DNA from 3 places in the Rossellomorea sp. GCM10028870 genome. Region 1 is predicted to be linked to each of the others. Evidence: riboswitches for the same ligand, from Rfam matches in the RefSeq annotation. Region 1 holds a riboswitch; each other region holds the start of a gene.
The links. Region 1 has a riboswitch for cobalamin ahead of ACFQWC_RS04895 (ABC transporter substrate-binding protein). Riboswitches for the same ligand answer to the same signal wherever they lie in the genome.
Positions count from the first base shown of each region.

Region 1 (3,262 bases):
AAGATCCGCCAGAACGAGAAAGCCTCCGCCTACTATGATAGACAAAGGAAGTAAATGCTTATGATCATGCCCTACCATCCTCCGTAGAAAATGAGGGACCACAAGACCAACAAATCCGATCGTACCTGAAACGGCGACAGCCGCTCCTGTCAGGATACTTCCTGCAATTAAGATGAGCAGTTTTCTCTTTTGTACGGATATCCCGATATGATGGGCTTGTTCTTCACCAAAACTCATGCCATTCAGTTCCTTGCTATTAAAAAACAACAAAATCACTCCAATAAGGAAAAACGGGAATATAATCGCAATGTAATCCCACCCTCTCATGGATACACTTCCAAGAAGCCAACCAATGATTTGCCTTAATTCTTCTCCAGTTAGGGCGATCATTAAGGAAATAAAGGACCCTAAAAAAGAGCTGAAAATAATTCCTGTTAATATGATTGTTTCTACCTTCATTGTTCTTTCAACTTTTTGCGCAAACCATAATACGAGGAACACGGTAATAATCGAACAAAGAATACTGAGAAAAGGAAGCGTAAACTTACCAATGAACGGAATGCTCCAATTAAAAAACAATGTAATAACAGCTCCGACTGATGCTCCTGAAGACACACCCAATGTATACGGATCCGCCAGCGGGTTGCGCAAAAGTCCTTGAAAAGAAGCTCCTGCGATTGCTAAGGAGCTTCCAACCAAAAGTGCCAATAATACTCTGGGTAATCTAATTGAAAAGACAATGTTTGTAAACATCGGATCAATCTCTTCTGGTAAATGGTATCCTAACCATTTAGCTCCGACGATGTACAAAATGTCCTTCGGCGGCACCGGAATGGTTCCAATCGATATACCGGCAAGAAGAGCGAATAGTAAAAACGATACTGCCAATCCGTATGTTATCCATATTTTATTCTGTAAATAACTCCGGATAGATCGACTTTGCAATTTCCTCTACTCCTTCAACCAGTCTTGGGCCAGTACGTGTGACCAGGTCAGAATGTACGTCATGAACTTCCTCATTTTTCACAGCACTCACGTCTTTCCATCCTTCCCGGCCCATCACTTGTTCTTTAGGATTTTCGCTGTAGTAACCATATGTTGTAATGATGATGTCTGGATTTGATGCGATGACTGCTTCCTGGTTTACTTGGATCCATCCCTCTTGATCACTCATCACATTTTCGGCATTTACAAGTGATAGCATTTGATCGATGAATGTATTTTTACCTGTAGAATATATGTCAGGCGAAGGTGACACCTCTATATACACTTTTTTCTTTTCGGAGACACCACTGACTTTTTCCTTAATGGATTCTAGATCAGCTTTCATCTCCGAAATGATGGATTCAGCTTCATCTTTCTTGCCGACCAATGTGCCGATGTTTTCCATCGTGGTGTATACTTCCTCAAAGTTATGGGCATCACGTACGATATATACCTTTACCCCTGCACCTCGAAGCTGTTCTAACCCCTCTTCTGCCGAAACAGCAGTGGACTCATGAGCGAGAACCAAATCCGGATTCAGACTGATAATCTTCTCAACGTTAAATTCCATTCCACCTATTTTTTCTTTCTCCGCCGCTTCTTTTGGATAATTATCAAAATCTGAAACCCCCACAATTTCCTTATTCAACCCTAACTCGAATAAGATTTCTGTGTTGCTTGGAATCAATGAAACAATATGCTTAGGTTGCTCTTCCAGCGTAACTTTATTACTAAGAGCGTCGCTTACCGACAAAGGGAAATCAGATTGTCCCTTAGTGACTTCTCCATTACCTTTTCCCTTTTCTACATTTTCACCATCAGCACCGCATGCTGAGAGGATCCCTAAAGATAATAATAGTGCGAAAATGATTTTGAAGTGTTTCATGTTTTTTCCCCCTGTGAATTGAACTTATTGTCAGACAAAAAAACACCTCTAGTGGGACTAGAGATGTTGTGTAAGATGCAAAAATGGCTTCCATACCGTCAAACATGCACATTACACCTTTCTATCCGCGTAGATTTGGTGCGAAAGACATTAGGCAGGTCTCCTGGCTCATGGTCAATGTTTGCTGCACCTTCCCATACCTATTAGTACAGTGGCATTCATACAGCGCACTTCCATTTACAGTGGCGGGACCGCGTTGGAATTACACCAACTTCCCTATTATGAAGCTAAAAGTTTGCTACCGAAACTTCCGCTTCACCTAATCTCGTATCATATGTAATTGTTCCGTTCACATGAATTATACACAAGTTATCATCGTTAGTGAATTGATTTTTATGAATTTGTGGAAATTTGCAGAATGATTGAATCTACCTCTATAATGCATGTTGATGCCTGGGCTATAGAATAGGAAAAGAGCTTTGGCTTATGTGATTTATCAATTGCCCACTTATAGTAAACCATATAGGCAAAGAAGCTTTGATGCTAATTGATTGTCGCTTCCTCCCTTTCATGATAGAATCTTTTTCAAGCTATTGCTTTACTACTTTAGAGTGGCATATGTATAGGAGGTTTTCGCAATGAATGAAAAGAAAGAGTTCGCTACTTTTGCCGGGGGTTGTTTTTGGTGTATGGTAAAACCATTTGATGAACTACCGGGTATTATTGACGTCGTATCAGGTTATTCAGGGGGCCATCTTGAAAACCCTACCTATCAGGATATCAAAGCCGGTAACAGCGGACATTATGAAGCTGTTCAAATTACCTTCGACCCTGCTCTCTTTCCCTATGAAAGATTATTAGAACTATACTGGCCGCAAATTGATCCGACTGATGACGGAGGACAATTCCATGATCGCGGTGACCAGTATCGCACAGCTATTTTCTATCACAATGATCATCAAAAACAATTAGCAGAAAACTCGAAGAAAGAAATAGAAGAAAGTGGACGATTCAAAAATCCAATCGTCACAAAGATCCTACCTGCCTCAACCTTCTACCAGGCAGAAGAATATCATCAAAAGTTCTACAAAAAGAATCCCGATGAATATAAACAAGACCGGGCGAAATCCGGTCGTGACGAATTTATTGAGAGTCATTGGGATAACCCAAAAGCTTAAGGGCTTTAAAAAAATGTATCATTCCCCGAGAATGAAAAAAACTCCTTTCGCCAAACTAATTGGCAGAAAGGAGTTTTTATATGAAGAAAAATGATCACGTTAAAGAAGATAAAGAGCAAGTCGTTGGATATGAAGGGCCAGGGAAACTGGTGAACTTCTTTGATCCCTATCCAGCTGAAGACGAGGCGAAAGTGAATAATTCTGATACGGTGGA
Region 1 is NZ_JBHTGN010000001.1:932,106-935,367, reverse strand. It holds gene ACFQWC_RS04900 (FecCD family ABC transporter permease) at 1-945, opposite strand, end outside; gene ACFQWC_RS04895 (ABC transporter substrate-binding protein) at 908-1,870, opposite strand; cobalamin riboswitch at 2,007-2,208, opposite strand; gene msrA (peptide-methionine (S)-S-oxide reductase MsrA) at 2,509-3,048, shown strand; gene ACFQWC_RS04885 (hypothetical protein) at 3,129-3,262, shown strand, end outside.

Region 2 (3,262 bases), on a different contig from region 1:
GTCATGAAGGCTGCGTCTCGGCATCTCCTGTTGATGATGAGATTTGCTAAAATAGTCTATGTAGAGTATAAAAAATGTGTGAATACCCAATGCACGTTTTGAAAGGAAGAGAATATGAAAAACGGAACGATTGTGAAGAAAACATTGTTTCCTTCACCTAATCCACATGTGGAACTATATGAAATTACCTATCTATCCGGAGGTCTCCGGGTGAGAGGCTTATTGGCTGAACCTGTCGGAGGTGGAAAGTATGATGGGTTCCTCTATCTGAGAGGGGGGATCAAAGGCGTCGGAATGGTCCGGCCGGCGAGAATCGCTCAATTTGCTTCTCACGGATTCATTGTTTTTGCTCCTTATTACAGAGGAAACCTTGGCGGAGAGGGAAAAGAAGATTTTGCTGGAGATGATCGTGAAGACGCCATTTCCGGTGTTGAATTGCTCAAACACTATCACAGGGTGGTCCATAACCGGATTCATGTGTTTGGCTTTTCCCGTGGAGGAGTAATGGCGTTACTGACAGGCGTGGAGCGCAGGGACGTTACCTCTGTTGTTACATGGGGAGGCGTTTCGGATATGTTCTTAACATATGACGAACGGAAGGATCTCAGGAGAATGATGAAAAGAGTCATAGGGGGAAGTCCCAATAAATTTCCGGAAAGATATGAATGGCGTACGCCCCTATATGAGTTAGAAAACCTGGAAGCTCCCGTTTTGATCATTCATGGTGAAAAGGATCAGAACGTTTCAGTTGAGCATGCATATAGATTAGAAAAACGACTGAATGAGCTGAATAAATCTGTGTCGTCCCAATACTTTAAAGAGTTTACACATTACTTCCCTCCACGAAAGAACCAACAAATCGTCTCCATGCTATGCACCTGGATGAAAAATCAAAAGACAGTGGTGTATGATTAAATACAAAAAGGATTGAGGTCAAGCGAAATGGGCATGGGCTTAGAGTTAAACACGATGATCGTGACAAAAGGAAAAGAAGTGAGGAAAGAAGAGAATCTGTTCGTACTGCAAAAGGACGGATATCGCCTTTACCCTATGCATATTCCGATAGAGGTAAGAAAAACGAAACACAGTGACCCGAGTGGTTACGGCAGTATCGAAAAGATGGAGTGGATGGATGAGAAAACGACGATCCTGTATCGGTTGATTTCCTTGAATTCCACGAACTAAATAAAGGAGGGCTGTAAACATCTGCTTACAGCCCTCCTTTTTAGTTGATTTCCTCATATAAAATATAACGATTATCCTCTGTCTGGGCGATTAGATAATTGCTGTGATCTTTCACGCTATAGATGGGTGTCCCTTTTTTTAGTATATTTGCCGAGAAATCATTCTCGGGGTGATATTGACTATCAATCTTTTCTTTAATAGATCCAAGCTTTTCATCCAGAACCAACTTCTTCTCCACAGGGACCTTCACATATTCCTTCTTGTTCACCACCATCATATCCCCGTATCCACATAATTCATGGGATGCAGGTTTTTTGTCTCCGCATGCACTTAACAAAAATACGCATAATAGCAAAACAATCAATCGCTTCATGTTTTTCCTCCTTATCATTTCTTCACATACTCAAAAGATATTCAAGCTTGTACGTCAACATGTTTGTTTTTTTATGCAAAACTTCATCATCTTTCATATGGATAAAGTGGTATAATGTTCCTTAAGTGAATAAACCCACGCAGAAATTAGGTGCTGATCTTTAGCATAAAGGGAATTCGGTGTGAATCCGAAGCTGTTTCCGCAACTGTAAGTGCTGACGAAATAAGAAGAAAACCACTATTTGATCATTCAGATGGGAAGGTTCTTAGAGTAGGCTGACGCACGAGCCAGGATACCTGCCTTTTTTCCATCGTATTATGCTCTTCGGAAGTTAAGGGTATGGTGCGGCTTTTTAGCATCTCTTTTTTCATATGGATGACAACTGCCGGCCAATATTCTTGGGTGGTTTTTTTGTGTTTATTTAAACCTCCCGGAAGATACGATAGGTGCTTCACAAACATCATTCAGAAAGGAGGAACTTACATATGGCAAAGGATTTCCGCTATTTATGTTATCCCTATATGCGTGAGTCTGTTTCAACCGTGGATTTTGAGATCCGGACCGATTCACTGTCGACTAAAATTGGACTCGCGTCATCAATGACGGAGCACTTACCGAAAGTTCAGGACGATTTACTATATTTAGCTGAGATGGCGTACCACCTCAATGGTTCGGTCCGGGGAATGACAGCCATCAAGGAAGACGACTTGAATAAATTGAGCCAAATGTACGATCGTTATGTGTCGGAAGTCGAGGAGCGTATCCAAACCTTTGTCCTTCCTCAAGGCTGTACAGCCGCATGTACGCTTCATACCTGTCGCAGTGAAGCAAAAAAGTCCGTCCGTGCCTTACATAAAGTCAGTACTGAGATGAAAGTGGAAAATATTCTATTTAAATACGCTCATTTACTGGCAAATGTCCTGTTTGTGATGGCCGTGTATGTGAATAAATGTGAAGGGATTGAAGAAATTCCTTTTGTGAGTAAATCGTATAAAGACAAAATATAGAGAAGCGGGGAAGATGAAATATGAAAAAGTCATGGTTAAATAGTTTACTATTATCATTCATCCTGGTTGTTTTCGCAGGGTGCAGCAATGGGGAAGAAGTAACATCCACAAAGGAAGTCAAGTCTGATAATGAGTCTTATTCTGTCATCGATGACAGGGGAGAAGAGATTAACTTTGAGAAAGTGCCGGAAACCGTTATTTCCTTACAGCCGAGTAACACAGAGATTCTCTTTGCCATAGGAGCAGGAGATAAGGTAATCGGGGCAACTGAATACGACAACTATCCAGAGGAAGCGAAAGAGATTAAAAGAGTGTCGGATTCCATGACAGTCAATGCGGAAGAGGTCATTGCACTAAAGCCGGAAGTTGTCATTGCTTATACCACTGGAGATGATGCAGGAGTGAAGCAGCTTGAGGAAGCGGGATTAAACGTATTCGTCATTCAATCTGCCCAAACCTTTGAAGATGTTTATGGGGATATAGAACAAATTGCAACGGTAATGGGAGTAGAGAACAAGGGGAACGAATTGGTAGACGGCATCAAGCAACAGATTTCAGATGTGAAAGAAAAAGTAAGCACGCTAAAGGAAAAAGAACAAGTATATTTTGAAATCAGTCCCTCCCCTGATATTTATACAGCAGGAGCAGAAACGTTTCAGCAGGAAATACTTGAAACGGCAGGGGTCGAGAATATTTT
Region 2 is NZ_JBHTGN010000006.1:181,232-184,493, reverse strand. It holds gene ACFQWC_RS21420 (alpha/beta hydrolase family protein) at 115-915, shown strand; gene ACFQWC_RS21415 (DUF2584 domain-containing protein) at 943-1,185, shown strand; gene ACFQWC_RS21410 (hypothetical protein) at 1,226-1,558, opposite strand; cobalamin riboswitch at 1,690-1,876, shown strand; gene ACFQWC_RS21405 (hypothetical protein) at 2,044-2,565, shown strand; gene ACFQWC_RS21400 (ABC transporter substrate-binding protein) at 2,586-3,262, shown strand, end outside.
Region 2: another riboswitch for cobalamin. It lies ahead of ACFQWC_RS21405 (hypothetical protein); the one in region 1 lies ahead of ACFQWC_RS04895 (ABC transporter substrate-binding protein).

Region 3 (3,262 bases), on a different contig from region 1:
CATCTCCCTCTCATTATTTACTTTGGCTGTCTTCCTTTACCTCTGTTTCTTCCTTTTCGTTCGTCACAGCGACTTCCTTGTCAGCTGTTTCAGAGATCGCTGGCTGATAAGGTCTTTCATGGGATCTATTTGCATATGACTTCAGTAATTCACCTACATCGATGCCAGTCATTTCGCGTAACGGTTCCTGCATATCAAGCATCGTTCTGGTGATGCTTTTCCCAAAGGAAGGAACTCCCTGGCCATTACCGGAATCAATGATTTTAACAGAGTCAATATTGTTAAGAGGCTGAGCAATTTTCTCTGCGAAAACAGGCAGCATTTCGATTAGTTTCTCGGTAATGATGACATCACCATGTTTCTCCATTGCTTCTGCCAGCAGTTTACGGGATTCGGCTTCCGCTTTACCTCGCTCTCTGATAACATCGGCTTCAGCAGAACCTTCTTCTCTGCGTATCTTGGCTTTCGCTTCCCCGTCAATTTCAGCCTTGCGAGCTTCCGCTTCCGCTTTACGAGTGGTTTCGTAGTATTCGGCGTCGGCTTTCGTTTTACGAACTTTTGATTCTTCTGCTTCAAGTTTAACGGCACGTTCACGTTCAAGGAATTGAAGGGTTAACTCTTCCTCTTTCACTTCCTTTGTAAGTTTGGCTTTTTCCAACTCATAGGACTGTTCGGATTTCGCTCTTGCCCGCTCTGTTTCTTCTTTGAAGGCTGCGTCTTTGATGTCCTTCTCTTTTTTCGATTGGGCAATGGTAATTTGACGCTTGTATTCTTCCTCTTTCGCTTCCTGATCGGTTTGGGCACGGTGAATACGGGTTTCACGCTCGGTGTTTGCTTCTGCAATTTCAGCTTGCTTGCGAACCTCGGCGATACGTGGACGACCAAGATTTTTTAAGTATCCATTTTCTTCGTCAGCATCTCTTATGTCCGTTAGCCCGAGTGACGTAATTTTGAAGCCCATAAGATCCAGCTGCTTCTGAGCAATTTCAGATACGTCAGCGTTAAACTTTTCACGGTTGCTGTTGATATCTTCAACCGTCATTTTAGAAAGAATCGCACGAAGATTACTTCCCAGTACCTCAATGATTTCATCTTCAATCTCTTTTTGGTCCTTACCTAGGAACTGCTCGGCATAGTTCGCAATTCCGTTTAATGTGTCTGCCACCTTCACCATGGCCACTGCGTCTGCAACGATTGGTACTCCGCCATTTGTGTAAACTCTCGGTGTCGATAATTTTAATTGGAAGGATGTAAGATTAACAGGTGTAGATGTTTGGAAACGTCTTAATCTGTACCCTCCACCCCTGATGATTTTCATGGAACGCCCTTCCTGGTCGGTGAAAATATTCGTTTCCTTTTCAGGATCCCCCAGTTTCGGTCCGGTAATGATCAGTGCCTGGTTGGATCTCGCTGTACGATAGCGGAACCTCATCCAGAAATAATACGCGATTCCTGCAATAGCTGCAATAACCAGAACAGGAATCAAGAACATGAAAAATCCGATAATACTTAATGATCCTAGCATTCTGACAACCCCTCTCAAACTTTTCTATAAATCAGTCGAGCAACTGATTCACTATTTTATAAAACTTCTAGCTACAATATTATCTACGGAAGGGTTGTAGAAAAGTTTCAATATTTAGGTAAATTTTCTAATTTTAATACAATAATTCCTACCAAATAAAGACCTTACTTCTCATTCCTGTGATAAAATAAAAGCGTTCACAATTTAAACATTGCTCATTGGTGAAGATGATCAGGTCATCTTCTTAAAAGGGAAGTTGGTGAAAGTCCAACGCGGTCCCGCCACTGTAAAGCTGAGATTTCGTATGGATCCACTGTTTCGAATCGAAATGGGAAGGAATATGAAATTGTTGACGCTGAGCCAGGAGACCTGCCAATTGAGAAGAACACAGAGTTCCTACGGGAGATAGGAGGGTGTTGCGCTATATGAGCCAAATGAGGAATCACAGGATTCTGGACGTCCGCTTGAAGTAGCCGCATCTTCTTTTCAAAGGGAGATGCTTTTTTTTATTTCAGAAATTAAACTGGGAGATGAGAAAATGGAACAAGCTTATTCGGTAGAACGTTCACGAACCATACAAACAAAATTGGTACTGCCACCGGACACCAATCATATGCAAACGATTTTTGGAGGGAAAGTCCTTTCCTATATTGATGAAATTGCGGCACTATCAGCAATGAAGCACTCCAGCTCAGTCGTCGTCACGGCATCGATTGACTCCGTCGACTTTTTGTCGTCTGCAACGGTCGGTGATGCGTTAAGTCTGGAAGCCTACGTTACGTCTACAGGTCGAACATCCATGGAAGTATATGTAAAGGTCTACTCTACGAATCTTGTAACGAGTGTCAAAACCCTGACGACTGAATCATTCCTGACGATGGTCGCCGTTGATGAAAATGGTAAGCCCAAGCCGGTACCAAAAGTCATACCAAAGACGGAAGAAGAATCGAGGCTTTTCAATACGGCTCCTTTGCGAAAAGAGCATAGAAAAAATCGTGCGCTTATTTTGTGAAAAGTCCCTGATTGCTAACTCTCCTAATAAACAAGAACACTCAGAGCTTCTCTAGGCTTTGAGTGTTTATAAGGGCTAGTCTATTGATCCAAATTGGAATGAAAACGGGGTTGGTTTTAGAGCGGGAAGTCATCCAGGATTCCTTCTTCTGGTGAAAGAAGTACAGGATCAACTCTAGGAAGAAAAGAGAAAAACAGTATAGAGATGCGATTTGGATGTTATTGCCTTCAGACCTCCGTCTTGTTCTAAACCTATAGAATACCGAGAAAATATTTCCTATAATGGATAATAAAATAGTTCATTTGGGGTGTAGTATGATCGAAGGTAAATTAATTAAATTTCATCGTGAAGATTCGGGTTTGACTCAAGAGCAGCTTGCACAGGGGATCTGCTCTACCACACATCTAAGTAAAATCGAAAGAGGGATCACAGAGTATTCCAGTGAAATTACTGATTTACTGGCAAGGAAGCTTGGAATCAATATGGAAGTCGAACGTTCTCGGTATCATTCGTTACAGGCTAAATTATCTGAATGGAATGATGCAATTATTATGATTCGAACCAATGACATCCATCAACTTAAAGGTGAAATCGAAAAGGAACCTTTAAGGTTTCTATCTGACTTCATCATTCAATACAACCTTTTCCTGGCAAGATATTATTTATTTTTGAACAAGCATGGAAAAGCCAAGGAAATCCTGGGCATGTTCGAAAACAAAAACTAT
Region 3 is NZ_JBHTGN010000002.1:73,302-76,563, forward strand. It holds gene ACFQWC_RS11265 (flotillin family protein) at 14-1,525, opposite strand; cobalamin riboswitch at 1,728-1,916, shown strand; gene ACFQWC_RS11270 (acyl-CoA thioesterase) at 2,064-2,537, shown strand; gene ACFQWC_RS11275 (helix-turn-helix domain-containing protein) at 2,852-3,262, shown strand, end outside.
Region 3: another riboswitch for cobalamin. It lies ahead of ACFQWC_RS11270 (acyl-CoA thioesterase); the one in region 1 lies ahead of ACFQWC_RS04895 (ABC transporter substrate-binding protein).